One region of the Bradyrhizobium sp. HKCCYLS2038 genome, then DNA from elsewhere that is predicted to be linked to it. Evidence: predicted binding sites of a transcription regulator. Region 1 holds the regulator's gene; each other region holds the start of a gene.
The links. Region 1 encodes LexA, which represses DNA repair genes until DNA is damaged. Its sites were predicted from a motif close to TGTTCNNNNTGTGTTCNG; they were not measured.
Positions count from the first base shown of each region.

Region 1 (7,499 bases):
TGAGCCGCTCGTCGAGCATCTCCGCCGCGCGGACGCGCTCGGTGATGTCCTCATGGACCGAAACCCAGCCGCCGTCGGGCGTCGTGGCGCGCCTCACGGCCATGGTACGCCCCCCTTCGAGCCGAACGGTTTCGTTGTTGGCGACGAGTTCGAACTTGATGCCGCGTTCCCTGGAAAGCTGCGCAAAACGGCTGAAGGGGGCGCCGGGGCAAAACTCCTGGGGGTCGATATCGTAGAGCTCGGCGACCCGCCGGTTCGACACGATGAGCGTGTTGTCGGCGCCGAAGACACTCAGCCCGTCCGGCAGCGCATCGATGGCGACAGCGAAGCGCTCGTTGGCCTCACGAAGCTCGGTCGCCCGGTCGGCGAGCTTCCGGGTCGTGCGCCAGATCAGCATCCCAAGCAGGATCATCATGGCGACGATCGCCCCGGCCTCGACCATGCGCCGGATGGTCGACTGCCACCACGGCGCCAGCATCTCTTCGACGTCGTGCGCGACAGCAACCAAGATCGGTAAACTGCTGCTCTGCTCGTAGCTGTTGAAGCGTCGGACGCCATCGGTCGATGACGTGATCTCGAGACTGCCGACCGGAGTGCGCTTGAGCTCCTGGAAGAGGCCGCTCTGCGTCATGTCGCGGCCGACATTTGACTCGGCGTAGGGCCGCCGTACCAGCAGCGGCCCGTCCAGCGACGCCAACAGGATCGCGCCATTCCGGCCGACGTCGAGCCGCTGATAGAAATCCTGGAAATATTGCGTGCCGAGCGCCGCCACCACGACACCGCCGAAGCTGCCGTCGGGACGGTTGAAGCGCCGCGTGAGCGGAATGATCCATTGATTGCTGGCGCGTCCACGAATCGGCACGTGCAGGCGCACGCCACGGTCCGGGTCATCGCGATGATAGGCGAAGAAGTCGCGATCCGCGTAGTTCACGGTGCCCTCTTCGGCGATCGTGCTGACCAGCAGCGTGCCCTCCTGGTCGACCACCAACAGGTTGACGAGCTGCGGCATGCGCTTCAGCTCGTCGATGAACCAGGCCTTGAGACGCCTGCGGTCGTCCCGATCCGGAGGACGATGCTCGAGCGAGGACACGGTCCCCGTGAGCAGCGCGTCGGCCGTGCGAAACGTCAGCTCGGCGTGCTGCAGCAGAGAGCTCGTGAGATTGACGGTGTCCTTCTTTCCATCGGTGAAGATCGCCTCGCGCAGCCTCAGCGCGCGCGAGACCTCCACGGCCACGAAGGCGGCACAGGCGAGCGCGATCAGCGCGGCGATCAAGAGAGGGGTGGTTGACCAGCTGCGTCTTGCAGCGTGATATTCCGCGCGAGGCATTCCGTTTGAGTTCCACCATCGGAGTTGGGCTCGGGCAGAGATTCGCGGAGAATCGTTCTCAAACACTGAACTACAACCCGAGGCAGCAGGCCGGCCCGCTTGCGACGGGCAGCAAATTCGGCTTCTTGCGCGCCGAAATCGGCTGAAACCGGCTGGTGCCGGACCCTACCGTAGCACTACGGTCGCGATGCACCGGGCGCGCGGGCAATTGGAACCGACGCTGGCGCCGCGCTTGGCCACGACAGCGCCATTGGCTAGAACGCCCCCACGATCGCTTTCAAAGGAACTCCAATGGCCTTGATGCCGGTATCCGATGCGTTGTCCGCGGTGCTCGCAGGCGCCGAGCCGCTGGCCGAGGAGCAGGTCGCGCTGGACGATGCCTTTCACCGCATCCTGGCGCGCGATCTGGCAGCGCTGCGGACTCAGCCGCCCGAGGCGATGTCGGCGATGGACGGTTACGCGGTGCGCGCTGTCGATGCGGACAAGCCGCAGGCACGGCTGAAGGTCATCGGCGAGGTCGCGGCGGGTCGGCCGTTCGACCGCGTGGTGGGACCCGGCGAGGCCGCTCGCATCTTCACCGGCGGCGTCGTGCCTGATGGCGCCGACGCCGTCGTCATCCAGGAGGACACGATTGCGGGCGACGGCCACGTCGTGATCACCGAGGCCGCGATCAAGGGCCGGCACATCCGGCCCGCCGGCGTCGACTTTCATCAGGGCATGGTGCTGCTGAACGCCGGACGCCGGCTCAGCGATCGCGACCTGTCGCTCGCCGCCAGCATGAACCATCCTACGCTGCCGGTGCGGCGGCGGCCGACGGTGGCGCTGCTCGCCACCGGTGACGAGCTGGTGATGCCGGGCTCCGAGCCCGGCCCGGGCCAGATCGTCTACTCCAACGGCTACGCGCTGCGCGCGATGGTGCGCGCCGAAGGCGCTGCAGCGGTCGATCTCGGCATCGCGGCGGATACGCTCGAAGCCACCGTGGCCGGCATTCGCCGGGCGCGCGAATCGGGCGCGGACATCCTGATCACGACAGGTGGCGCCTCGGTAGGTGATCACGACCTGGTCAAGCAGGCGCTGGAGGCCGAGGGCGTCGAGATGGCGTTCTGGAAGATCGCGATGCGGCCGGGCAAGCCGATGATGCATGGCCGGCTCGGCGGCGTCAGGGTGATCGGCCTGCCCGGCAATCCGGTGTCGTCCTATGTCTGCGCCATCCTGTTCCTGGTGCCGCTGATTCGGCGCCTGCTCGGCCGCGACGAGGCGCAGCTGCCGCGCGAGACCGCCCTGCTCGGCCGCGAGCTCGGCGCCAATGATTCGCGCGAGGACTATCTGCGGGCCCGGCTGGACGAGCGTGCCGACGGCACGCTGGTGGCGACCCCGGTGACGCAGCAGGATTCGTCGCTGCTCGGGAATCTCGCGCTGTCGCAGGCGCTGGTGATCCGCCCGGCCTTCGCGCAGAAGGCGCCTGCCGGCAGCCCCTGCGAGATCCTGCGCCTGCCGAATTGAGCTTTTCTCACCGGCAAGCCCGCGCCGTTCATCATATTTTTAGGATTGCGGAACACACATCGAACATATAGTGTCCGTTCATGATTTGTTTTTAGTATGTTGCGGGCGACGCGAATACGAACGTTCACTTCCGGCTCAGGGACGCAGGGCACGGGACTTGGACGACAACAAACTGGGGACCAGGCCGAGATGCTGACGCGCAAACAGTACGAACTCCTGCGGTTCATCAACGAACGGCTCAAGGAAGCGGGCGTGCCGCCCTCGTTCGACGAGATGAAGGACGCGCTCGATCTGCGCTCGAAGTCGGGCATTCACCGCCTGATCACGGCGCTGGAGGAGCGCGGCTTCATCCGCCGGCTGCCCAACCGTGCCCGCGCCATCGAGGTGATCAAGCTGCCCGAGCTGTCGCAGGCGGCCAGCAACCGCCGTGGCTTCACGCCCTCGGTCATCGAGGGCAATCTCGGCAAGGTTCGCACCTCGACGCCGGCGCTCGATGACGGCGAGCGCCCGGTCGCCGTGCCGGTGATGGGCCGCATCGCCGCCGGTACGCCGATCGAGGCGCTGCAGACCCGCAGCCATACCATCAGCGTGCCCGCCGACATGCTCGGCAATGGCGACCATTATGCGCTGGAGGTGCGCGGCGACTCGATGGTCGATGCCGGCATCCTCGACGGGGACATGGCGCTGATCCAGCGCAACGAGACCGCCGACACCGGCGACATCGTGGTGGCGCTGATCGACGACGAGGAAGCGACGTTGAAGCGCTTCCGCCGCCGCGGCGCATCGATCGCGCTGGAGCCGGCCAACACCGCCTACGAGGTCCGCATCCTGCCGCCGAACCGCGTCAAGATCCAGGGCAAGCTGGTCGGCCTGTATCGCAAGTACTGAGCACGCGACGTCGCTTGCTGGATATGCACGATCGATCGGTGGCGGGGTGCTGTGATCTTCGCCACCGAACGACGTGAGACGCAAAGAAAAGAAGCAAGACGCGAAATCGAGTCGCGCGCGAATGCATGTCATGATGTGCAGCGCGGTATCCTCAAACGCTTGTGATCGCGGCCACCCGCATGCCGTGCAGATCAGCGCAGAATTGCCGCGAAGCGCGCGCTAACATCTCCTCGATGTCCACTCTGATAGAGGCCTGCGCCTGTCCGGGGGGAAGCGTGGGTCGGCTATCTCTCAGCGAGGAGCGATCCGATGTGTGACTACAGCCTCCATGCCGTTGCGTCCCGTCCCGCCAAGGTCGGCGAGACGCTGATCTCGACGACGTTCCGCGGCACCGCGACCCGCGGCTTCGCCAGCGAAAGCGAGCCGACCGTCGCGGTCTGCATGCTGCCCGGCACCGAGCTCGCCTTCGCCGAGGACGTCCGCTACGACAGCCGCTGGCTCTGGACCCGGACAATCCGCGAGCGCGTCGCCAAGTTCAACAGCATCGAAAAGCACATTCCCGATCGCCACCACGACGCCGTCGAGTTCGCCGATGGCCGCCACGTGCTCGTGACGCAGCTCTGCGAAGGCCAGCGCGTCACGGTGCTGCAGCTGCCCGTCACCAAGCAGCCGACCGAGCGCGGCCCCGGCATGGCGAACGATACGCCGACACCGCAGACGACCCCGATCCGCCGCATCAGCATCACCTGAGCTGAACGCGCGGAGCTTACACTCTGGCGACAGGAACGGTGTCCCTCGACCGGCGTTGTGGCCGCCGGGGGTATCACCGTGGTCAACAAGATCGATTGGAACCAGGCTGGCCGGATCATCGAACCCGGCCGCTATATGCTGGCGTTCGGGTGGTTGACGGTCACGGCTGACGACGTTGCGATCTGGCGGCGCGATCCCGGGGCGTCGTTCACGCTCGTCGAGGTCTCCTCGCTGTTCGACGGGCTTGACGGCGCCGAGTATCATCTCGGCACGTTCGAACTATCGGGGCCTCAATCTTCGACGCCCTGCTCGGTCTCCGGCGGCGTCGCGTCCTGACTGCGCGGCGGCGCGCGCGGCGTCAGCGTCGGCTCGAAATCACCGGCGTCGGCTGGCGCCGGCCACCAGGGGCGGTCGGTGCCATCGGCGCGCGCCGGCGTGACGTCGAAGCGCGTGCCCCGGCGCACCAGCATCAGCGCGCCCTGCTGGCGCCGGCGATGGCGATCGATGACAGCCGCGGCACAGTTCGACGGCGCGGCGCGCGCCGCCACCACCAGCGCCGCACGCGCGCAATCATCAGACAGCGCATCGGCGCGCAGCGCCATGGCGACGAAGCGGCCGTCGGCCATCGCCACCACGCAGCCTGCCTCGTCGCAGGACACGCCGTCGCCGAGCGCAGCATCGGCCGGCAGGCGCGCATCGGCATCGGCGGCCAGCCACTCCCGCGTGACGAACACGTCCTTGCCGGTGCGCATCACGTGCAGCCGCCCGTCGCCGCCGCGCACGGCGACCGCGCGGCCATCCCCGGAGACGAGAATGTCGGGCTGCGGCGTCGCGACGGCCCACGCAGTGGCCGCAGCGAGCGCGACGGCGCCGGACCAGCGCAGCGGCGTCCGCAGCAGGCCGATCAGGACCAGCCCGAGGCTGGCCACGATCAGCGGGCCGATGCCGAACGCGGTGATGCGTCCGACCGCGCCGGGCAGCGCCGCCACCCAGCGCGTCACCGCGATCATCCAGTCGATGCCCCAACCCATCAGCGACCACAACGGACCATCCAGGCCGAACGGCGCCGCCAGCAGCCCGAGCAGGCCCGCAGGCATCACCAGCGCGGAGACCACCGGCATCGCCGCGAGATTGGCCAAGACGCCATAGGGCGTGACGCGATGGAAATGGAACGCGGCATAGGGCGTGGTGGCGAGGCCCGCGATCAGCGACGCCAGGAGCAGCATGACGAGCTCGCGCCCGCCCCACAGCGCGATGCGCTGGGTGGCCGACGAGTCCGGCGTCGCGAACAGCCGGGGCATGCCGAACTGCACCAGCGCGACGAGGCCGAGCGTCGCCGCGAACGACATCTGGAAGCTCGGATGCACCAGCGCCTCGGGAGCTGCGATCAGCACGATCATCGCAGCCACCGCGAGCGTGCGGAAGGTGACGGCGCGGCGGTCGACCATGACGGCGATCAGCACGACGGCCGTCATGAAAAACGACCTCTGCGTCGCGACCTCCGCGCCGGACAGCAACAGATAGAACGCGGCCGCCACCAGCGCTGCGCCGGCCGCCCATTTCTTGATCGGATGGCTGACGGTCAGGCCGGGAAACAGCGCGAGCAGCGCGCGGATGGCGAAGAACACCACACCGGCCACGACCGCCATGTGATAGCCGGAGATCGACAGCACATGCCCAAGGCCCGAGATGAACATCGCATCGTTGACGTCGGGCGTGATGGCATCGCGCCGCCCGGTCAGCAGCGCGGTGGCGATGGCGCGCTCGTCGCCGTTGAGCCGGGCGCGGATGCGGGCGTCGATCGCGTCGCGCAGGCCCTGCATCGCGGCCGCATAGCGCAGGCCGAAGCCGCCCTCTTGCGGCGGCGTCAGCGTCGTGATCGCGCCCATCACGAAGCCGGAGGCGCCGATGCCCTGGAAGAACATGTCGCGGGCGAAATCATAGGAGCCGGGACGCACCGGCGCGAGCGGCGGCAGCAGCCGCGCCTTCAGCTGCACGAAGCTGCCGACCTCGGGCGCCGTGCCCTTGCGTACCGCGAGCCGCACGCGCGCCAGCGTGACGGCGCTGCGCTGGCTTTCCATCGACGTGACACGCAGCACGATGCGATCGCTGCGCTCGCGGATGTCGCGCGACTCGACGAAGCCGGTCAGCGCGACCGAATACAGCGGCCGCGCCAGCACCGGATGCGCGACGCGCGCCGTCTTCGTGGTGGCCACGGCAAAACCTGACGCTGCCGCCGCGATCATCACGACCGCCGGAAACAGCCGATGCCGCCGCATCAGCACCGCGACGAGGCACAGCGCGAGCGCAGCGGCCGCGCTTACCCACAGCACCGGCTCGTGATCGGCCGAGAAGTACACCGCGATGCCGGCGCCGAAGGCAATGGGCACCCAGGGCAGCAGCCGCCCCGCGCCGGCCTCCTCCCGCGCCCATTGCTTCAGCCGGGCAGCGAAGGACGACCAGGCAGGCAAGCCGATCGTGGGCAAACCGCCGGCGAGCGCGCCGCGCGGCGGCCAGACATCGGCCATCACGCCCGCGATCCCGCGACGCCATCCCGGCGGCCGCTCCGGCCCCGCCATCGCCCACACCACCCGCTACCCGCACTGGAACGAGGCTACCCAAAGCTGCGCAAACGCGCCTAGCAGAACGGAACGGGAATCCTGGAATTCTGCACGGCCGAGCGGTGGAACTTTTTGCACCGCACGCGCTTATCTGGGTATGGACGCTCACGACATTGACGACCCCTTCGCCGACCTCGATCTCGAGAAGGCCATCCACCTGCGCTGGACGCTGCGCGACATCAAGGCGAACCGGCTCACTCTCTCCCCCGTGTCCGACGAGGATCTCTCGCTGCTCAGCGAGCGCGGCCTCGTTGCGCTCAGCGACGGCCTGCCGACACTGACAGACGCCGGGCAGGACGCGATCGGCTAGCGCGCGTCAGGCCGTCAGCCGAACGTGACGCACGCGAGAATTGCAGCTGCGCCACAGATGGCCACCGCTGATGTCTGGCGCAGCAGCGCGGAATCTGACG
Region 1 covers NZ_JBNPTM010000009.1:25,755-33,253, forward strand. The annotation lists gene ACQR1I_RS30540 (ATP-binding protein) at 1-1,327, opposite strand, end outside; gene ACQR1I_RS30545 (molybdopterin molybdotransferase MoeA) at 1,619-2,830, shown strand; gene lexA (transcriptional repressor LexA) at 3,020-3,718, shown strand; gene ACQR1I_RS30555 (hypothetical protein) at 4,028-4,468, shown strand; gene ACQR1I_RS30560 (hypothetical protein) at 4,547-4,804, shown strand; gene ACQR1I_RS30565 (ComEC/Rec2 family competence protein) at 4,759-7,047, opposite strand; gene ACQR1I_RS30570 (hypothetical protein) at 7,187-7,399, shown strand; gene ACQR1I_RS30575 (hypothetical protein) at 7,470-7,499, shown strand, end outside.

Region 2 (7,499 bases), on a different contig from region 1:
GCACCACCATGTCGAACGGCGTGGTCGTGGTGCCCTCTTCGATGAAGCCGCGCACGTGCATGCCTGCATGGTTGGTGCGGCTGTAGGTGAGGCGGTGAATGAGATGCGGATAGCCGTGATAGGCGAAGATCACAGGCTTGTTCGTCGTGAACAGGCTGTCGAAGTCGCGGTCGCTGAGGCCGTGCGGATGCTCGGTCTCGGGCTGCAGCGTCATCAGGTCGACGACGTTGACGACGCGGATCTTGAGATGCGGCAGCCTGTTGCGCAGCAGGTCGACGGCGGCGAGCGTCTCCAGGGTCGGGACGTCTCCCGCGCAGGCCATCACGACGTCTGGTTCGGCGTCGGCGGGGCCGGTGCCCGCCCACGACCAGATGCCGATGCCGGCGTCGCAATGAACAGCGGCGTCCTGCATCGATAGCCATTGCGGCGCGGGCTGCTTGCCGGCGACGATGACGTTGATGCGGTTGTAGGTGCGCAGGCAGTGATCCGCGATCCACAACAGCGTGTTGGCATCGGGCGGGAAGTAGATGCGGACGATGTCCGCCTTCTTGTTGGCGACGAGGTCGACGAAGCCCGGATCCTGGTGGCTGAAGCCGTTGTGATCCTGGCGCCAGACATGCGAGGTCAAGAGATAGTTCAGCGACGCGATCGGCCGCCGCCACGGCAGATGGCGCGACACCTTCAGCCATTTGGCGTGCTGGTTGAACATCGAATCCACGATGTGGATGAAGGCCTCGTAGCAGGAGAACAGGCCATGGCGCCCGGTCAGCAGATAGCCTTCGAGCCAGCCCTGGCAGAGGTGCTCGCTGAGCACTTCCATGACGCGGCCGTCATGCGCGAGATGGACGTCATAGGGCTCGATGCCCTCCATCCATACCCGCTCGGTGACGTCGAACACCGCGTCGAGCCGGTTCGAGGCGGTCTCGTCCGGGCCCATGATGCGGAAGTTTCGGTTGGCCGCGTTCAGCGTGATGACCTCGCGCAGAAACTTCCCGAGTTCGCGCGTCGCTTCCGCGATGGTCTCGCCTGGTGAGGTCACCTTGACCGCGAAGGCGCGATAATCCGGCAGCTTGAGCTCGCGCTTGAGCAGCCCGCCGTTGGCGTGCGGATTGGCGCCCATGCGCCGCGGGCCGCGCGGCGCCAACGCCTGCAGCTCCGGCACGAGGCGGCCTTGCGCGTCGAACAGCGTCTCCGGCTGATAGCTCTTCATCCAGGTCTCGAGCAGCGCGAGATGCTCCGGCTTGCCTCGCGGATTCGATATCGGCACCTGATGCGCGCGCCAGAAGCCTTCGACCTTGAGGCCGTCGACCTGTTTCGGGCCGGTCCAGCCCTTCGGGCTGCGGAGCACGATCATCGGCCAACGCGGGCGCTGGATCACTGCATCCGGCTGACGTGCGTTCTGCTGGATCGAGCGGATGCTTGCGAACGCCACGTCAAACGCATCCGCCATCTGCCGGTGCATCGCCTTGGGCTCGTCGCCCGCGACGAACAGCGGCGCATAGCCATAACCGTCGAACAGGCACTTGATCTCGGCATCGCTCATGCGGCCGAGCACGGTGGGATTGGCGATCTTGTAGCCGTTGAGATGCAGGATCGGCAGCACGGCGCCGTCCTGCGCGGGGTTCAGGAACTTGTTCGAATGCCAGGACGCGGCGAGCGGGCCGGTCTCGGCCTCGCCATCGCCGACGACGCAGGCGACGATCAGGTCGGGATTGTCGAACGCGGCGCCATAGGCGTGCACCAGCGCGTAGCCGAGCTCGCCGCCTTCGTGGATCGACCCCGGCGTCTCAGGTGCCGCATGGCTCGGAATGCCGCCAGGGAAGGAGAACTGCCGGAACAGTTTGCGCAGGCCGTCGGCATCGCGGGTAATGTCCGGATAGATCTCGCTGTAGGTGCCCTCGAGATAGGTGTTGGCGACCATGCCCGGGCCGCCATGGCCGGGACCGCAGACATAGATGACGTTGAGATCCTGCGCCGCGATGGCGCGGTTGAGATGGGCGTAGATGAAGTTCAGCCCCGGCGTCGTGCCCCAATGGCCGAGCAGGCGCGGCTTGATGTGCTCGGGCTTGAGCGGCTCGCGCAGCAACGGGTTGTCGAGCAGATAGATCTGCCCGACCGAGAGATAGTTGGCCGCGCGCCAATAGCGATCGAGCAGGTCGAGATCGTCGGCACGAAGGGTCGGTTGGGGAGAACTGATCTGCATGGGACCTCGCTTGCCGTCTGTTTCGCGCCTGCGGGAGAGTACATGAGAGTAACGCCGCACCGTCCCGTTCCAACGCGGCCGCAGCATAGAACGGGAATGTGATGGCTGGCCTAGCCCAGGCTTAGAACCAATTCGGTTCAGCCTGTTCAATTTTGATCTTGTTATGTTCTCTTTTTGTGCTATGTCTTGGCCCATGAGCCGAGCATCTTCACATGCCCTCAAGCGCCCGCCGGTCACGGTGCCCTCCGAGCCGGTGGGCGCGCCTTCCTCGAGTCCTGAAAAGGACTTTCCCGAACTCGCGGTCGCCATCGAACGGGGCCGGCGCCGCGGCCGGGGTGCCCAATCCAATGCGAGCGGCCGCTACGAGGCGGAGGCCCGCGTTGTCTTCGACGATGGCTGGCAGAGCCTCGAGGAACTGCCGCCGTTCAAGACGACGGTCGCGACCGATACCTCGCGCAAGGTCATCACCCGCAACGAGTCGCCTGACATCGGCTTCGATCGCTCGATCAATCCGTATCGCGGCTGTGAGCACGGCTGCGTCTATTGTTTCGCGCGGCCGACCCACGCCTTTCTCGGCCTGTCGCCGGGGCTCGATTTCGAATCCAAGCTGTTCGTGAAGCCGGATGCGCCGGCGCTGCTGGAGAAGGAACTCGCGGCCAGCGGCTACGAGCCGCGGATGATCGCGATCGGCACCAACACCGATCCCTACCAGCCGATCGAGCGCGAGCGGAAGATTATGCGCGGCATCCTCGAGGTGCTGGAAAAGGTTGGCCATCCCGTCGGAATCGTCACCAAGTCGGCGCTGGTGATGCGTGATGCCGACATTCTGGCGCGGATGGCCAAGAAGAACCTGGCGAAGGTCGCGATATCAGTGACCACGCTGGATCCGAAGCTGGCGCGCACCATGGAGCCGCGGGCGTCGACGCCGTCGAAGCGGCTGGAGGCGCTGCAGGCCTTGTCCAAGGCGGGCATTCCGACGACTGTGATGGTGGCGCCTGTGATCCCGGCGCTCAACGACAGCGAGATCGAGCGCATCCTCGATGCGGCGGCCCACGCCGGCGTGAAGGAGGCGGCGTATGTGCTGCTGCGGCTGCCGCTGGAGGTGCGTGACCTGTTCCGCGAATGGCTGCTGGAGCACTATCCGGACCGCTATCGCCACGTCTTCACCCTGATCCGCGACATGCGCGGCGGCCGTGACTACGACTCGCAATGGGGCACGCGGATGAAGGGCACGGGGCCGATGGCCTGGATGATCGGCCGCCGCTTCGAGATCGCCTGCGAGAAGCTCGGGCTGAACAAGCGCCGGACCAAGCTGACGACCGATCATTTTGTGCGGCCGAAGGGCGGCGGGCAGCAGTTGAGCTTGTTCTGAGCGTAAGCGAGCGTTGAAGTGATGCGCTCGACGTCCGCGAGGTTGCTTGCAGCGCCGGTGTCGAGGCGATAGTCATCCAGTGCCTGCCACTGGAGACTATCTGCGTCTGGCGGTTGCGGTCGAAAGCGTAGGAACTACCCAGTGGCTGGAAAGAGGGGCAAGCCGTCGAGCCGTCTGCCTCTACCAGCTCTGCCAGATCTAGCAGTGCAGTGGCACTATGGATAGCGGGGACTTGAGCATGGTTCCGGGTTGCGCTGCCGCGGCTCGTTCCGCACCATGCCGGCCATGATTCGGGACCAAGCGAAGAAGCCGGGCAGGGCGAAAGCGGCCAGCGGTGCTGTGACGAAGGCCGCTGCAGCGAAGGGCACGGCGAAAGCTTCTGTCAAAGCCGGCAAGGGCGTCATCGCGGTGGCGCCGCCGAGCTTCCGCCGCGAGCGCGCGCTGCTGAAGCAGGGTATCTGGCCGGTCGCCGGCTGCGATGAGGCCGGCCGTGGGCCGCTTGCGGGCCCCGTGGTCGCCGCCGCCGTGATTCTCGATCCCAATCGCATCCCGAAGGGCCTCGACGATTCCAAGCGGCTGACGGCCGAGCAGCGCGAGGTGCTGTTCGACAAGATCTGCAAGACGTCTTCCTTCGCGGTGGCGATGGCGTCGCCGGCGCGAATCGATCGCGACAACATCCTGCGGGCCTCGCTGTGGGCGCTGTCGCGCGCGGTGAGGGCACTGCCGGAGGCGCCGAAGCACGTGTTCGTCGACGGCCGCGACCGCATCGACGTCGATTGCAATTGCGAGGCGGTGATCGGCGGCGACGGCCTGGTGATGTCGATCGCCGCGGCCTCGATCGTCGCCAAGGTCACGCGCGACCGGCTGATGTGCGCGCTGGCGCAGGATTGCCCGGGTTATGGCTTCGAGCAGCACAAGGGCTATGGCGTGCCGGAGCATCTCGCCGCGCTCGACCGCCTCGGTCCGTCGGTGCACCATCGCAGCCTGTTCGCCCCGGTCGTGGCCGCGCGGCGCAAGCATCAGCCTTGGACCGATATGCCCGAACCGGATCTGTTCGCGGAGATCACCGTGGTGACATCCACGGAAATCTCGCTGTGAGCCTGATGCCGGTTGCCTCGATGGCGCCGCGGTCTTAAAGCTTGAGATAGCCAACCAGCACGAATTGTCACTCCCCGCGGCGGGGGCGGTCTTGTGCGCCTCGATCACGCGGTATCGATTGCGGGCGTCGGACAAAGCTGCGGATGAGGGACGGTTCTGCCGGCCTCCTGACGTTTCAAGCGATCCAGCCGTTCATGCGTTTCACGTCACTGGTTGTCGAACTGATCCGCGCAAGGCCGCGACTGGTCGTCGTCATCGTGGTGCTGTGCCAGGCCTTGCTCTGGCTCGGTGTCGCCGTGCTGTTCTATCGCAGCCCGCCCGGCCAGCTTGCCACGGGAATCGCATTTGGACGGGAGTACCAGGTCGGCACCGATCTGGGACCGCCGCTGACGTTCTGGCTTTCGGACATCGCCTATCGCGCCGCCGGCAACCATGTGTTCGGCGTCTACGTCGTCGCGATGCTGTGCTCGGCCGTGGCGCTCTGGGTCATCTATCTCCTGGCGCGCTCCATCGTCGGCGGCCAGCAGGCGGTGCTCGCCGTGCTGCTGACCATGACCATCACCGCGTTCGGAGCGCCAACCCTGGAATTCGGCCCCGAGGTGCTGGCGCGGCCGCTCTGGGCGCTGCTGCTTCTGCATAGTTGGCAGATCCTGGGCCAGGGGCGGCGCAATGCCTGGTTCACCTGGTCGATCGAGGCCGGCCTTCTGCTGCTGACCACGCCGGCGGCCGCCGGCCTGCTGCTCCTGATCGTCGGATTCACCGTTTCGACCGCACAGGGCCGCCGCGTGCTGCGGTCGTTCGATCCGCTGTTCGCGTTGCTCGTCGTGCTGGCGCTGGCGCTGCCCTATCTGATCTTCGTGATGCGGTCCGACAGCGTCGGGCTGCCGGCGCTGCCGCTGCTGGCCGAGCTGTCGGCGCGCGCCTGGCAATGGCTCGCGCTGGCGGGCGGCTTGTTGCTGGCGGTCGCCGCCGTGCTGCTGCTCGTCGTGCTCGACGCGAGCTGGGCCGGGCGCAGCGACACCGACGCGCCGATCATCTATCGCCGGCCCGTCGCGCCGCTCGCCCGCGACTTCGTCTATTGCTTCGCGATCGCACCAGCGCTGGCCGGCAGCCTGATCGCGGCCCTGTTCGGCCTCCCCACGGTGTATGGCGGCGCCGCAGTCACCTTGAGCATGGTCGGCCTCGCCATGGTGGTCGCCTCCGGCGACCTGATCTATCTGCGGCGCCAGCGCCTGCTGCGGCTGGTCTGGGCTGCCGCGGTGGCTGCTCCGGCCGTTCTGGTGGCCGGCAGCGCGGTGGTGCTGCCCCTGATCGGAGATGGTGAGCTCGCGACGTCGATGCCGGCCCGCGACATCTCCCGCTTCTTCGTCGAGAGCTTTGAGCGCCGCACCAGCCAGCGGCTTCAGGCGGTGGCCGGCGACCCACAGCTCGCCAGCCTGGTCTCGCTCGGCCGCCGCCGCGCGCACCTGTTCCTCGACGCCACGCCGCAGCGGACGCCGTGGGTCACGGCCGCGAAATTCGCCGAGACCGGCGGCGTCGTGGTGTGGCGCGCCTCCGATACGGTCGGCACGCCGCCGCCGGACCTCGCCCAGCGCTTTCCGGGCCTGGTGCCCGAGGTGCCGCGCAGCTTCGACTGGCTGATCAACGGCCGCCAGCCGGTGCTGCGCATCGGCTGGGCGATCGTCCGGCCGAAGGGGCAGTAGGCTTTCCACAAGCGACGTCCGGTGAGACGACCTGGCGCTCATCGCGCTCCTCGTCATGGCGAAGAGCATTGGCGACGACGCAATCCCCAGTCCCGCGTGGCCCCTGGATCGCGTCGCTGCGCTCGCGATGACGGCGTTGGTGAGGGGGCGGTGCCGGCCCCAACCGTCATTGCGAGCGAAGCGAAGCAATCCAGAGTCCCGCCCGCGACTCTGGATTGCTTCGTCGCTCCGCTCCTCGCAATGACGCCGAGAGAGTTTGGCTCAGACCGCCAGCACCGTCGCGATGGCGCGCAGGTCCTGCCAGGACAGCCGCTTGTAGGACGGTGAGCGCAGCAGATAGGCCGGGTGGAAGGTGGCGATGGCGCGGATGGTGCGCTTGCCGGTGTCGTAGTCGCGCCATTTGCCGCGCGTGCGCATGATGCCCTCGGTGGTGCCGAGCAGGGCCTGCGTCGACGGGTTGCCGAGCGTCACCAGCACGTCGGGATCGACCAGCTCGATCTGGCGGCGGATGAACGGCAGGCAGATCTGCGTCTCCTGCGGGGTCGGCGTGCGGTTGCCGGGCGGCCGCCACGGAATCACGTTGGCGATATACACCTTGCTGCGATCGAGCCCGATGGCGCCGATCATGCGATCGAGCAGCTTGCCCGAGCGGCCGACGAACGGCAGTCCCTCGATGTCCTCGTCACGCCCCGGCGCCTCGCCGACCAGCATGATGCGGGCTTCGGGATTGCCATCGGCGAACACCAGCCGCGATGCCGTCTGCTTCAGCGCGCAGCCGTCAAACGCCTCCAGCAACGCGCGCAGCGCCTCCAGCGACGCCGCCGTCCGGGCGGCCTCGCGCGCCGAGGCGATGGCGGCCTCCGGCGGAGGCGGCGCATCGCCGCGCGGCGCGATGATCGCAGGCGCCGCCGGCCGGCTCGGCTGCGGTGGCGCGGCCTGCCGCGCGGCGGGCGCAGCAGGCACAGGCTCGGGCTCGACCAGCCGGTTGATCGGCTCGTCGCCGAGCGCGCAGTCGACCCCGGCCTCCAGATAGAAGGCGAGCAATTGCCGGACGTTGGGGAGGGGTTCGGGATTCATCATGATCGATCGATGGCACAGTCTACGCCGCCCCGATGCATGGCGG
Region 2 covers NZ_JBNPTM010000007.1:54,626-62,124, reverse strand. The annotation lists gene ACQR1I_RS27875 (phosphoketolase family protein) at 1-2,203, opposite strand, end outside; gene ACQR1I_RS27870 (PA0069 family radical SAM protein) at 2,397-3,575, shown strand; gene ACQR1I_RS27865 (ribonuclease HII) at 3,852-4,673, shown strand; gene ACQR1I_RS27860 (glycosyltransferase family 39 protein) at 4,868-6,376, shown strand; gene ACQR1I_RS27855 (uracil-DNA glycosylase) at 6,638-7,453, opposite strand.
Region 2: a site for LexA is predicted at 2,368-2,385, ahead of ACQR1I_RS27870 (PA0069 family radical SAM protein). Genes of this name have one in related genera too.

Region 3 (7,499 bases), on a different contig from region 1:
AGTCACGGTCGATCAGGCGGCCTCGTCGGCCACGGCGGCGTCGTCGCCGTCGATGTCGTCGGCATCACCCTCGGCGTCGGCATCGCCCTCGGCGACCGCATCGGCTTCGGTCTTGGCGCCGCGGCGCGGGCTCTTGGCGAGCTGCGTCTCGATCTCCTTGACGGCCTCGGTCTCGGTCGAGTGCTGCACGACCGCGATCTCGCGCGACAGCCGGTCGAGAGCGGCTTCATAAAGCTGCCGTTCGCTGTAGGACTGCTCCGGCTGCGACTCCGAGCGATACAGGTCGCGCACGACCTCGGCGATCGCGACGATGTCGCCCGAATTGATCTTCGCTTCGTATTCCTGGGCGCGACGCGACCACATCGTGCGCTTGACGCGGGCACGGCCCTTCAGGGTCTCGAGCGCCTTCTTCACCAGCGCCGGGTCGGACAGCTTGCGCATGCCGACATTGGTGACCTTGGCGGTGGGCACGCGCAGCGTCATCTTGTCCTTGATGAAGTTGATGACGAACAGCTCAAGCTTGGCACCCGCGATCTCCTGCTCCTCGATGGCCAGGATCTGGCCGACGCCGTGAGCCGGATAGACGACGAATTCGTTGGTCTTGAAGCCCTGGCGCTGGGTCGGCAGCTTCTTCTCCTCGACGCGCGGCGCAGCAGCGGCAGGCGCGGGAGCGGCGGCCGGCTTGGCAGCGACGGGCGGCTTGGCAGCAACAGGGGCCGCCTTGGCGACAGGGGCAGCCGCGGCAACAGGCGCGGCCGTCTTGGTCACCTTCGGCGCAGCAGCCGGCTTCGCAGCGGTCTTCGCAACAGAGTCCTTGGCAAGAGTGGTCTTAGCGGCGGATGCTTTCGCGGCAGTCTTGGCAGTCTTTTCAGGCATTGCGCTTCTTTTGTTCTTGGTGGACTTGGCAGCCGAAGCCTTCGCGGCAGCCCTAGTCTCCTTTACAGGAGTACGGGCACGGCCCTTGGAAACGCTGCGGCTGGCCGCGGCGGCTTTTTTTGTACTCTTGGAAGCACTCTTTTTACGCGTTTTCTGTGACACAGCCTGCGCGCGGAACTGCCACGCCCCTGTTTGATGTTGCGGAACCTAAAAGGGCGGCCAAAAATATACGCATGGCCGGGTTCGGCTCGAAGAATGTGCCATATATAGCACATTTCCCGCAAAAATCAATGATTTAGAGGGCGCAGGGGCGGGATTGTGACGGATCCGCAAAGTTAGGGTTAAGTGGGATGCGCTTAATTCGAAAAATTTTACGGCCGTCCCGCCGGCCGTAAAATCGTCCTACCTCGTTGTTTGCGCGCTGTGATTCCCACTGGCTGCGATTCGCAGCTGGACGGGGCCTCCGTACCGCCGGTCCGGCTCAGTCGCCGGCGCCGGGCTTGGGCGAGAAAAATTTTTCGAACTTGCCCTGCTCGCCGTCGTGCTCCTTGGCATCGGCCGGCGGGTCCTTCTTCTGGGTGATGTTGGGCCAGGACTTGGCGTATTCGGCGTTGACGCCGAGCCATTTTTCCAGCCCCGGCTCGGTGTCCGGCTTGATGGCGTCGGCCGGGCATTCCGGTTCGCAGACGCCGCAGTCGATGCATTCGTCCGGATGAATCACGAGCATGTTGTCGCCCTCGTAGAAGCAGTCTACCGGGCAGACCTCAACGCAATCGGTGTATTTGCATTTGATGCAGTTTTCGGTGACGACGTAAGTCATCCAGGGCTCCGGAACGGATCGACAAATCGGCTGGCCTGCACTAGCGCAGGACGTGGTGTGCCGCAAGTCAGGCAGGACCAAGAACTGAACCGCGCGCGGCTTCGACACAGCCGATCACGATCGGCCGGTCCCTTCGACATCATCGTACAGGCCGCGTGCCGCGCTCGCGTCACCACGGCGCTCGGCGAAGCCGGTGACCTTGAGCACGCGGACATTGCGGTCGAGCGCGATCGTCAGCACGTCGCCGATCTTCACGCCGTGCCCCGGCGAGGTCTCGCGGACACCGTTGATGCGGACATGGCCCGAGGACACCAGGGCCGCGGCACTGGTGCGGGCCTTCACCACCCGCGCATGCCACAGCCACTTGTCGAGGCGCTGGCGCTCTGAAGGGGCGTCGGACGTCGGCGTGGTCCTTCCGGCTCGGCCCGCGCGATCACGCGGGAATCAGTCCTTGCGGTTGTTCGCCGCCAACTGCTCCTTGAGCGCGGCGAGCTTGGCGAACGGCGAGTTCGGATCGACCGGCCGGTCACGCCCACCGCCGCCGCCACCGCTCGAGGCGTAGGGCCGCAGCGCCGGGCCGCCCTCGCGCTTGTCGCGGCCGCCCTTGCCGAAGTCACGGCCGCCGCGTCCCTCGCGGTCGCCTCCGAACTTGCCGCCCTTGTTGCGATCGCGGTTCTGATCACGCCCCTTGGCGTCGTGGTCACGGCGCGGACCGCGGTCCTCACGCGCAGGCGTCGCGGCGGCGGCCGCCGCATCGCCGCCCTCGCGCGGCGGTCCCTTGCGGAAGTCCTTGCCGAACTCCTTGACCCGATCGCGACGGCCATGGCCGCGATGGCGATCACGCGCCTCGCCTTCAGCCGGCGCGGCGCCGGCAGTCGCCTGCTCGCCACCGGCAGCGGCCTGACCGCGGTCGTGCTGCGGGCGGTGATGCCTGTTGCGCTGATGATGCTCGTGCCGCGGCCGCCGCTCCTCGGAGCGGCCACCCGGACGCCAGACCTCGACCAGCACCGGCTCGGCGGGCGCCTGCGCCGCTTCGGCCGGGGTCGCTTCGGCAGACGGCGCCGCTTCAGGAGACGGGGCCGCTTCAGCCGGCGCCGCCTCGGCGGTTTCGGACTGCACCGGGTCGGGATGACCATCGGCTGCGCTGGCGTCAGCGCTCATCGCGTCTGAAGCCGGCTCGTCCGTCGGCTCGGCCGCAGGAACCGCAACCGGCGCGACACCCGCCGCTGCTGGTGTCACGAAGTCGACGGTCGGCAGCGAGGCCATCGTCGACACCGGCGGCTCAGGCTCCGCCTGGACCGCTGCCATATCATCCACCGAGGGCGTCTCAGGCGCGGCCATCACCTGCTCGATGACGGGGGCGACGGCGGCTTCCGCGACCGTCGGCACCTCCTCGCCAGCGCCAGCCTCGACAGGCTGAGCCGCGGCATCGGCTGGTGCCGCCTCCGTTGTGGCAGCAGCCTCGCCGGACGCAGGCGTCTCGGCCGGCTTCTCGACCACCTTGGGCGGCAGCGGCGCACGCTTCTCCATCCGGTAGCCGAGTGCGCGCAGGACCGAGGCGAAATCCTCGCCGGCCGAACCGGTCAGCGAGGTCATCGCCTGGGTCACGACGAAGCCGCGGCCATCGAAGGCTCCTGCCGGTTTCTCACCGGCTGCGTTCTCGCGCCAGGCCAGGGCGGGACGAATCAGATCGGCGAGGCGCTCCAGGATGTCGACGCGCACCGCGCGCTCACCCGCCTGCTTGTAGCCGAGCACGCGATAGGCATCCCGCGGCAGCGCCTTGTCGGCCGGGAACGAGGTCCGTCCCGAGCTCGCCAGATGCTGCGCGCCGGTCAGCGCGGACATGTCGACATTGCCCTGCTTCTCCGCCCACAACAGCGCGGCGAGCGCGCGCGCGGCAGGCTTCAGCAAGGCCGGGACGTAGATGTGATAGGCGCCGAAGCGCACGCCATATTTGCGCAGGACCGCGCGCGAAGGCTGGTCGAGATCCTTCATCTCGTTGGCGATTTTCGTGCGCTCGATGACGCCGAGCGCCTCCACCAGCTGGAAGGCGATGCCACGCGCGATGCCGGTGATGTCCTCGGCCTTGGACAGCTCGAACAAGGGCCCGAGCAACTTCTCGACATGCGTCTTCAGCCACAGGTCGAGCCGGGCCTGCACCTTGTCGCGCGCCGCGCCCGTGAGGCGCTCGTCAGCGATGATGCGCAGCCGCGGATGCAGCGCGTCGTCGGCAGCAACGAGCTTGGCAACGGCATCGCCGGTCCAGCGCACGGTTCCGTCGGCGGTGAGCACGATGTGCTCGTCGGGCGCGTTGGACAGCTTCTCGGCGCGCGCTTCGATCTCGCCGGCCAAAGCCTTCTGGGCGGCAGCCTGCAGGGCCTTGGCGTCCGAGCCAGCCTCGGCGGCGTCGGGCGCAAACGTGAATCCATCCAGGCGGCCGATCGCGTGCCCTTCAACGATGACTTCGCCGGTCTTGCCGATTTCCGTATTCAAAACACTGTTCTCCCGCAGGCGCCGCATCAATACACTGGTACGACGATCAACGAAACGCTCCGTGAGCCGTTCATGAAGGGCGTCTGACAATTTATTTTCGAGTTCGCGGGTAATACCCTGCCAATAGTCGGGATCACGTAGCCAATCCGGCCGGTTCGCCACGAAGGTCCAGGTGCGAATTTGTGCAATTCGCCCGGACAGCGTGTCGATGTCGCCATCGACCCGGTCGGCCTGATCGACCTGGGCCGCATACCAAGCGTCGGGAATCCGCCCCTTCTGCATCAGGAAGCCGAACACGGTGGTGACGAGCTCGGCATGGGCGGCCGGCGACAGCCTGCGATAATCGGGAATCTGGCAGGTTTCCCAGAGACGTTCGACCGCCGTCGCACCATGTGCCATGTCGCGCACCTCGGCATCGCGCGCCGCATGATCCAGCACGCGCAGATCCTCGGCGATCGGCGCGCGGGTCAGCGCCTCGTGCGCCGGCGTCATGGCCAGTGACACCTGCAGCGCGCTCAACGACGCAAAATCGAGCTTCGCGTTGCGCCATTGCAGCACCTTCACGCTGTCGAAGGTGTGGTTCTGCAGCGCGTTGACCAGCTCGGGCTCGAACGGCGCACAACGTCCGGTGGTGCCGAAGGTGCCGTTGCGCGTCGCGCGCCCGGCACGACCCGCGATCTGGGCAAACTCCGACGGAGTCAGGCGGCGAAACTGATAGCCGTCATATTTCCGGTCGGAGGCAAAGGCGACATGGTCGACGTCGAGATTGAGGCCCATGCCGATGGCATCGGTGGCCACGAGATAGTCGACGTCGCCATTCTGGAACATCGCGACCTGCGCATTACGGGTGCGCGGCGACAGCGAGCCCAGCACGACAGCAGCGCCACCATGCTGCCGGCGGATCAGCTCGGCGATCGCATAGACCTCGTCGGCCGAGAACGCGACGATCGCAGTCCGGCGCGGCTGCCGCGTGATCTTGCGATCGCCAGCGAATTCGAGCTGCGACAAGCGCGGCCGCGTCACCATCGAAGCGCCCGGCAGCAGGCGCTCGATGATCGGCCGCATCGTGGCTGCGCCGAGCAGCAGCGTCTCGTCGCGACCGCGGCGGTTGAGGATGCGGTCGGTGAAGACATGGCCGCGCTCGAGATCGGCGGCGATCTGGATCTCGTCGACGGCGAGAAAGGCGACGTCGAGATCCCGCGGCATGGCCTCGACCGTCGAGACCCAATAGCGCGGGCTCTTCGGCTTGATCTTTTCCTCGCCGGTGATCAGCGCGACCGCCGCGCTGCCGACCCGATCCGCGATCTTGTTGTAGACCTCGCGCGCGAGCAGCCGCAGCGGCAGGCCGATGATCCCGGAGGAATGCGCGAGCATGCGCTCGATCGCCAGATGCGTCTTGCCGGTGTTGGTCGGGCCGAGCACGGCGGTGACGCCGCTTCCGGCAACGCGATCGGGCGTGCGCTCGAAAGGCGAGGCAGCCGAAAAAGACGAAAAAGCCATTCGTTAAATTTGGGTCTCGAAGCGGACGTTGCAGGCGCGCGGGTCAGGCGCAATGGATGCTTAATTTGTCGTGGTTCTGAGAGGCTGCGCTCCTCACCCCTGTGTCACATTGCTACGCATATAGGGACGCAGCTTAAGCTTCGGAACGCCTTGAGAACGAATCACGAAGGAATCGGTGACTCCATCGTCTTTCCGGCTTCGTTCACCGCAACATCTCGCGCTCTGCGATCTCATCAGCACTAGATCAAGTTTTTGCGGCCGCGACAAGCAACGCTTTTGCGAGGGAACTGGCCCGTGTTTCCGCGAGTCCCGAGTCGAATCAGAATCGCGCAGGAGTCAAACGGATTCACTGGTCGCAGACAGCAGTCATTTGAATACTCAGAGCCGGTCATTCCGGGACGCACAGGTGCGAGCCTCATGACGGGCGTCAACCAAAAACAGCGCGCCGGCCGGCCTATTGCGTCTTGGCGACGTGCGGCGTCGCCTGGACGATGAAGGACGTCGCCTCCAGCATTGCGGTACCCAGCGGGGTCGGGATGACCACCTTGAAAGGCACCAGGACACGCGTGCCCGCGATCGGCACGAAGGAGATTTCCATGTTGCGGGCCTGGGCGAGATATTTGACCACCGGCCGGTCCGGAATGTAGCCGGCGACGGGGGTGAAGTAGATCGCGCACACGAGGGCCACGCCGCGATAGCCCTTGTCAGCCTTGACGTTCTCCATGCGCTTGTAGTCGAGCTTGAGTTCGTAGCGCATGCGGCCGTCGAACACCGGCGCCGCGCCTCGGCAGGACTCCGGCGACAGCAGCTCACCGGTGCCGGGCACCCGCACCAGCGATGCGGTCATCGGATCCAGTACTCCGCGCTTGTGCGCATCCGTCACCGGGATCCGGTCGGGATCGACCGGGGGCGCCGGCTCGATGGCGAAATCCTTCACATTGCCGTTCTGCAGGTTGATGTGGATCTGCTCGGACTTCTTCCCCGTCGTGGTCGACGCCTGATAGCTCTGCCCGACCAGGGCGCCGTTGACGACCCGGCCCTGCACCGCGCCGGTGCCTGAGCCCTGCGAAAAGCTCTTGAGCAACCCGGCCGTGCCGCCTTGGGCGGACGCCGCGTATTGGTCATCGGCGATCTCGACCGCCCAGGTGCCCTTGCCGACGGGAATTCCGGCCAACGAGGCGGTGTATTGCGCGTCGAGCCGGGCCTGGGCGTGCGCGCCCTCGGCGAGCAGCAGCAGGCACAGGAAAGACCCCGCTGCAATCGCGCGCGGAGAGCGAAACGGAAGAGCCGATGTGATGGTCACGTGAGGGATGATCCTGCCGATCCGCCTGCCTGAGAGCGCCGGGTCCATCCGGCGCGCGTTCTTGCTACTTAAGCCAAAACTGCCTTCGAACAACGCGAACCGTCCAACAATGGCGGTTTGTCCAGCGCTTTGCACCGGGCCGACGACGCTGGTCTGGCGGCTGCCGGAACCCCTCGCAATCTCCGGTACCGCACAGCACGGCACCTTTCTGGCGCTCGGGGCTGTTCGCGGGACAACATCCATCGCGCTCGAATGCGCCCTTTATATGGTCTAGGTTGCAAGCTATACTATTGATTATACAGTCGCTTTTCTGCTGTCCGGCGGCTTGGGCCGGAGCACCGGGGGGCATGATCGGCTGGACGGGCGGCTGTTTTGGCCCGCGGCCACGTCCGGATTCGCCGCGGCCTTCAAAACCTTGACGAAAAGCCGCATCCCCCCTATAGGACCGCATCTCCCAGAGAAGAGCTGGACGAGTTTTGGACCCCCGCGGCCCACCGACCTTGGGTG
Region 3 covers NZ_JBNPTM010000001.1:192,416-199,914, reverse strand. The annotation lists gene ACQR1I_RS00905 (CarD family transcriptional regulator) at 13-876, opposite strand; gene fdxA (ferredoxin FdxA) at 1,358-1,696, opposite strand; partial or broken gene ACQR1I_RS00895 (RNA-binding S4 domain-containing protein) at 1,811-2,080, opposite strand; gene ACQR1I_RS00890 (helicase-related protein) at 2,141-5,689, opposite strand; gene ACQR1I_RS00885 (DUF3108 domain-containing protein) at 6,144-6,992, opposite strand; gene ACQR1I_RS00880 (hypothetical protein) at 7,000-7,266, shown strand.
Region 3: a site for LexA is predicted at 5,831-5,848, ahead of ACQR1I_RS00890 (helicase-related protein). Genes of this name have one in related genera too.

Region 4 (7,499 bases), on a different contig from region 1:
TGAGAGCGTGCGTGCGGGCGTCGGACTTGGTTTGGGGACTGCGATGAGAAGGCTGTTGCTGGGGGCGACAACTTCGCTGGTGCTGGGGATGGCGCCGGCCATCGCTGCCGATTTGCCCGCGCGCACCTTCACCAAAGCGCCCGCGATGATCACCACGATCTATGATTGGAGCGGGTTCTATCTGGGCCTGAACGCCGGCGGCGCGTCTTCCCGGACCTGCTGGACCAATCTCGTCACCCTCGCCGGCGTCGCCGCCACCAATGCCGAGGGCTGCCACGATGCCACCGGCGCTCTGGCCGGCGGCCAGATCGGCTACCGCTGGCAGACCGGCGGTTGGGTGTTCGGCGTCGAAGGCCAGGGCAACTGGGCCAACCTCAAGGGCAGCAATCCCAGCCAGCTTGCTCCCGGCGTGACCAACCAGACCAAGATCAATGGCGTCGGCGTGGTGAGCGGCCAGATCGGCTACGCCTGGAACAACGTGCTCTGGTACGTGAAGGGCGGCGCCGCCGTGGCCGGCGAGAAATACACTGGGCTGACCACTCCGACCGGGTTGCCGTTCGATCAGGCCTCCGCGACGCGCTGGGGAGCCGCCGTCGGCACCGGTGTCGAGGTTGGCTTCGCCCAGAACTGGTCGGTGGCCGCTGAATACGAGCATCTGTTCATGGGCAACCGGACGCTCGGCTTCACCGGCGTTCCCGGTGGCGCTGCGACGCGGACCGATTCCGTCGGTCAGGACGTCGACATGGCCACGGTGCGCGTCAACTATCGCTGGGGCGGCCCGGTCGTCTCCAAGCACTGACGAATCACATCTGCTGACATCCGCCAACGATGCCTCGGCTGTCCGGGGTTTTGGCGTTTGCGCGCCCCGATCGGCCGCCGAGGACTGATTTACTGGTCCTTAAGCACGACCGACACATCCCGCTGAAGTGACGCGACCATTCACGGCTTTAGAAATCTGTCTTCCCTACAACCTGCCCCAGGCCACGCGAGTGGGCTCGGATCGGAGGGATCCGACGAGACGACATCTGGGATGTGGGGAAGACAACCATGCAGAAGACGACACTAATCGTAACCGCCGGCGTTGCGGCGCTGGGGCTGACGCCGGCGGGCGCCGCCGACTTTGCCGCGCGGCCGTACGCCAAGGCGCCGCCGCCGGCCTATGTCACGCCGTTGCCGAGCTGGGCCGGGTTCTACCTCGGCGCCAACGGTGGCGCCGACTGGAGCCGCAATTGCTGGACGCTGAACAACGTCGCCGGCGTAGCCGTGGTGCCGACGCAGGCCGAAGGCTGCCACAACGGATCGAGCGGCCTGATCGGTGGCCAGGTCGGTTATCGCTGGCAGGCCGCGAGCTGGGTGTTCGGCGTTGAAGCCCAGGGCAACTGGACCAATCTGAAATCATCCAATGCGAGCACCGCAGCGCTCGCCGCCGGCGTCACCAACAACACCAAGACCGACGCCATCGGCCTGTTCACCGGCCAAGTCGGCTATGCCTGGGGCAACGTGCTCTGGTACGTGAAGGGCGGCGCCGCCGTCGCGCACAACAAGTACACCGGCACCGCCACCAACGCCGCGCCCTTCGCGGTCGGCACGGTCCTGGATTCGGCCAGCGAGACCCGCTGGGGCGGCGCCGTCGGCACCGGCGTGGAGTACGGCTTTGCGCCGAACTGGTCGGTGGCCTTCGAGTACGATCACCTGTTCATGGGCTCGCGCGATATCAGCTTCCCGGTGGCCGCGGTGAACGCCCGCGTCGACACCATCAAGCAGGACATCGACATGGCGACCGTCCGGGTCAACTACCGATTCGGCGGCCCGGTCAGCGCGCGCTACTGACGAAAAAACGCGCTCCTCGGAGCGCATTGGAAGGCCGGCGCTCGCGCCGGCCTTTTTCGTGTCGGCAGCCCGGCACCGACGCGGCGATTTTGTGTTAAATATTTGATTTATAACGCTTTTTCACCTCTGTGGCGCATCCGTTACAGCCTCCCCGTGGCCCGCGATGTATCAACGTGCCATCGCTTGTCATTCCAAACTCCTCGGGGGAGCATTTGATGAAAAAGTTGCTCGTGATCACGACGGCCCTCGTCGGCATCGCAGCCGCCAATTCCGCTTCGGCGGCAGACCTCGCCGCGCGGCCCTACACCAAGGCGCCGCCGATGATGGTCGCCATCAACGACTGGAGCGGCTTCTACGCCGGCATCAACGCAGGCTACGGCACCAGCCGCAATTGCTGGACGATCGTCGGCGGCGCGGCCGAAGGCTGCCACAATGCCACCGGCGGCACCGTCGGCGGCCAGTTCGGCTATCGCTGGCAGATGAGCTCGGTGGTGTTCGGCCTGGAGGCGCAGGGTAACTGGGCCGACCTGACCGGCCAGAACAACAGCCTCGTGTTCCCGGTCGACTCCAACCGGACCAAGGTCAACGCGCTCGGCCTGTTCACCGGCCAGATCGGCTATTCCTTCGACAACGTCCTGCTCTATGCCAAGGGCGGCGCTGCGGTGACGAGCTCCAAGCACGACATCTTCTCGGGCGTGATCTTCGCCCCGCTCGCCACCACCACCAGCACGCGCTGGGGTGCCACGGTCGGCGCCGGTGTTGAATTCGGCTTTGCTCCGAACTGGTCGGTCGGCTTCGAATACGATCACCTGTTCATGGGCAACCAGAACGTGACCTTCCGCGGCGCCGTCTTCACCCAGACCGACACCATCAAGCAGGACGTCGATCTGTTCACGGCCCGGCTGAACTACCGCTTCGGCGGACCGGTCGTCGCCCGATACTGATCGGGTTCGACAACCGAAGGTTTCTTCGTCCAATGAAACCTCGAAAGGCCGGCGTCGAGCCGGCCTTTTTTGTTGCGCCCTTGCCATCGGCACCGCGCTGCAACACGCGGAACCAAGCATTTGAGTTACATCGACTTTCTCCAGTTTCCCCGTAAATGCCCGGTTTCGCCCGCGAGTGTGTCTTCCGGGTGACTGCAATCGGTGCGGAACCCGGCTATAGGACGGTCGTCAACTTGAACGAGAAAGTCTGTTTCGTGCGTAAGAGCTTTGGTGCGACGCGGGCTTCGACGACTAGACTGGAGACAAGAATGAAGAAGATCCTGCTCGCGACCGTGGCTCTGGCCGCTCTGGCCGCTCCCGCCGCCGCCGCTGATCTTGCTGCGCGCCCGACCTACACCAAGGCGCCGGTCGTTGCCCCGGTTCAGACTTGGACCGGTTTCTACATCGGTGCGATGGGCGGTTATGCCAGCGGCCAGTTCGGCGGCACGTTCACCCAGCAGGGTGGCTTCGTCGGTGGTACGGCCGGCTACAACTGGCAGGCTGGCGCCGTCGTGTACGGCATCGAGGCTGACGCTGCATGGGCCGACATCAACGGCACCGGCGTCGTCGCCGGCTTCCCGGGCACGCTGACCTCGCAGATCCGCGACTGGGGCACGGTCCGCGGCCGCATCGGCTATGCCTTCGGTCCGACCATGCTGTACGCCACCGGCGGTTACGCCTGGGCCGACAACCGTCTGACGAGCTCGTTCTTCAACAATCAGTCGCCCAGCAACATCCACTCGGGCTGGACGGTCGGCGCCGGCGTCGAATACATGTTCGCCCGGAACTGGTCGCTGAAGGGCGAATACCTCTACAAGAGCTTCGGCGCCGCGACCTACAACTACACTGGCGGCTTCGTGAACTCGGGCAACATCAACATCCACTCGGCTCAGTTCGGCATCAACTACCACTTCTAAGACTTGGCCTCCGGGCCAACGCACAGAGAAACCTCCGCTCTCGCGAGCGGAGGTTTTTTTGTTCTCACTATGCGCTCGCCCGCTGCGCGCGAGATGCGCGCCGGACAAGCTTATTGACGGTTCGCGGTGGCCCGGTCACACGCGGAACTCACAGGTTGCATCCTGACGGAACTCACGTTCTGCGCCTTGTTGCATCGGCGCAACGCTGCACGTCTCGCAACCCATTCAATCCATTCTGTTTTTTTCGCGCCCCCGTATTTCCCCCGTTTCGTCTGAAGTGTGGCGCCGAAGTGACGGCTGTGCGCCAGGAAGCCGGCTATGACCGCAACGTAAACGGGGGAACTAGAACTAACAGTGTGTCGCCTGCCGCAAGGCAGGTCTTGGGGAGTTGCGTATCATGTTGCGTATTTTGCGGACGGCTAAGACTCTGATTCTGACCGGTGCTGCCCTGACTGGTGCCTTGGCCGTGCTGGCTGCGCCGGCCACGGCGGCTGATCTGGGGACCGAAAACTATCTCAAGGCGCCGGTGGCGCCTCCGCAATTCAGCTGGGCCGGCTTCTATCTCGGCACCTCCGGGGGCTTCGCCTTCAACAGGGGCGCGCTCAACGGCGGCCTCGCCGGCGCCACGGCCGGCTACAACTGGCAGAGCGGCAACATCGTGGTCGGCGTCGAGGCCGATGCAGCCTGGACCGACATCAGCAGCTCGAACACCATCGCCACCCTTCGCGGGCCCGGCATCTTGACGGTGAAGGTCCAGGACTGGGGAACGTTCCGCGCCCGCTTCGGCCGCAGCTTCGGCAGGCTCCTGGTGTACAGCACCGGCGGCTTCGCCTGGGACGAGATGAAGCTGTCACTAGCGGGACCTGGCGCGTTCAGGGCGTCCGACAGCCATTTTCACGGCGGCTGGACGGTGGGCGGTGGCGTCGAATGGATGCTTGCGCCGCAATGGACGGTGAAGCTTCAGCATCTCCACCGGAGCTTCTCGAGCGAGACTTATACGTTCAGCGCGCTTGGCCGCAGCGTCAGCCGCGGCACCGGCACGGTCGGCATGCATTCCGTCGATATTGGCTTCAACTACCGCTTCTGAGGTCGGCACCAGCGCGATCGGGCGCCAAGCCTCCGCCTGAGGGCGGAGGCTTTTGTTTGTTCCTCGCGCGGTATCGGAGGCGCCCAGCCGGACCGGCTGCTGCCAGACGCTGCCATTCGCCGAACGCATTGTTGATGATTCGCTGACGGCACTGGAAATCCAGGCTCGTTCTTCCTACGTTCCGACGATACCTTTTCCCTCTGGCGTCCGATGGCCGGCTTCCGGCGAACGCGCCTGCAACGATGGCGCGTCACAGCGCCGTGGGACGATCGTCATGGATGAAGTGCTCAAGGCCAAGCAGCGCGCGCAAGCCAACCAGTCGAGCCTGCGGGCGATCACCATCCGCGGCGCCCGCGAGCACAATCTCAAGAACATCGACGTCGAGATTCCGCGCGACAGACTGGTGGTGTTCACCGGCCTGTCCGGCTCCGGCAAGTCCTCGCTCGCCTTCGACACCATCTATGCCGAGGGCCAGCGCCGCTACGTCGAATCGCTGTCGGCCTATGCGCGCCAGTTCCTGGAGATGATGCAGAAGCCGGATGTCGACCAGATCGACGGGCTGTCGCCGGCGATCTCGATCGAGCAGAAGACAACCTCGAAGAATCCGCGCTCCACCGTCGGCACCGTCACCGAGATCTACGACTACATGCGCCTGCTCTGGGCGCGCGTCGGCGTGCCCTATTCGCCGGCCACCGGCCTGCCGATCGAGAGCCAGACCGTGTCGCAGATGGTCGACCGCGTGCTGGCGCTGCCGGAAGGCACGCGACTCTATCTGCTGGCGCCGGTCGTGCGCGGACGCAAGGGCGAGTACAAGAAGGAGCTCGCCGAATATCTCAAGAAGGGCTTTCAGCGCGTCAAGATCGACGGCACCTTTCACGAGCTCGCCGAGGCGCCGACGCTCGACAAGAAGTTTCCGCACGACATCGACGTCGTGGTCGACCGCATCGTCGTGCGCCCCGACATCGGCCAGCGCCTCGCTGAAAGTTTCGAGACCGCGCTGAAGCTCGCGGAAGGCCTGGCCGTTATCGAATTCGCCGACCCCGCCCCCTCCTCGTCATCACCGGGCCGCGCCGAAGGCGCGAGACCCGGTGATCCATCCCCTTCAAAGGAGATGGATGGCCGGGTCAAGCCCGGCCATGACGATAAGAAAAAGGTGGCAAAAATCCACGACAAGAGCGGGCCCGAGCGCATCCTGTTCTCCGAAAAATTCGCCTGCCCGGTCTCCGGCTTCACCATTCCCGAGATCGAGCCGCGGCTGTTCTCGTTCAACAATCCCTATGGCGCCTGCCCGGAATGCGGCGGCCTCGGCGTCGAGCAGCATGTCGACGCCGACCTCGTCATTCCCGACAAGGACGTCACCTTGCGCAAGGGCGCGATCGCGCCCTGGGCCAAGTCGTCGTCGCCCTACTATCTGCAGACGCTGACCGCGTTGGCCAAGTTCTACAAGTTCACGCTCGACACCAAGTGGAAGGACCTGCCGAAGAAGACGCAGAACGCGCTGCTGCACGGCTCCGGCGATGACGAGATCAAGTTCACCTATGAGGACGGCGTCCGCGCCTACGACACCAAGAAGCCGTTCGAGGGCGTCATCACCAACATCGAGCGCCGCTTCCGCGAGACCGAGAGCGAATGGGCCCGCGAGGAGCTCGGCAAATACTTCAACGACGTGCCCTGCGCCGGCTGCAATGGCTTTCGGCTGAAGCCCGAGGCGCTGTGCGTCAAGGTCGGGGCTAAGCACATCGGTGAGATCTCCGATCTCAGCGTCAAGGCCGCCGGCGAATGGTTCGCCGAGGTGCCGAAGCAGCTCAACGCGCAGCAGACCGAGATCGCCACCCGCATCCTGAAAGAGATCCGCGACCGCCTCACCTTCCTGCTCGACGTCGGCCTGAACTATCTGACCCTGGCGCGCTCCTCCGGCACTTTGTCAGGCGGCGAGAGCCAGCGCATCCGCCTGGCCTCGCAGATCGGCTCGGGGCTGACGGGCGTGCTCTACGTGCTGGACGAGCCGTCGATCGGCCTGCACCAGCGCGACAACGCGCGCCTGCTCGATACCCTGAAGCGGCTGCGCGACCTCGGCAACACCGTGATCGTCGTCGAGCACGACGAGGATGCCATCCGTCTCGCCGACTACGTGCTCGACATCGGCCCCGGTGCCGGTACCCATGGCGGCAACATCGTCGCCGAGGGCACGCCGGCCGAGATCATGCGCAATCCGGCATCGCTGACCGGCAAATATCTGACCGGCGAGTTGGAGGTGGAGGTGCCCGAGCGGCGGCCGCCGAACCATCGCCGCACCATCAAGGTCATCAACGCCCGCGGCAACAATCTCAAGAACGTCTCGGCCGAGATTCCGCTCGGCCTGTTCACCGCCATCACCGGCGTCTCCGGCGGCGGCAAGTCGACCTTGCTGATCGACACGCTCTACAAGGCGATCGCGCGCAAGCTCAACGGCGCCAGCGAGGGCGCCGCGCCGCACGACCGCATCGAGGGCCTGGAGCACATCGACAAGATCATCGACATCGACCAGTCGCCGATCGGCCGCACCCCGCGCTCGAATCCCGCGACCTATACCGGCGCGTTCACGCCGATCCGCGAATGGTTCGCCGGCCTGCCGGAGTCCAAGGCGCGCGGCTACGAGCCCGGCCGGTTCTCGTTCAACGTCAAGGGCGGCCGCTGCGAGGC
Region 4 covers NZ_JBNPTM010000003.1:344,892-352,390, forward strand. The annotation lists gene ACQR1I_RS15260 (outer membrane protein) at 44-799, shown strand; gene ACQR1I_RS15265 (outer membrane protein) at 1,048-1,830, shown strand; gene ACQR1I_RS15270 (outer membrane protein) at 2,046-2,774, shown strand; gene ACQR1I_RS15275 (outer membrane protein) at 3,083-3,730, shown strand; gene ACQR1I_RS15280 (outer membrane protein) at 4,128-4,817, shown strand; gene uvrA (excinuclease ABC subunit UvrA) at 5,092-7,499, shown strand, end outside.
Region 4: a site for LexA is predicted at 4,984-5,001, ahead of uvrA (excinuclease ABC subunit UvrA). Genes of this name have one in related genera too.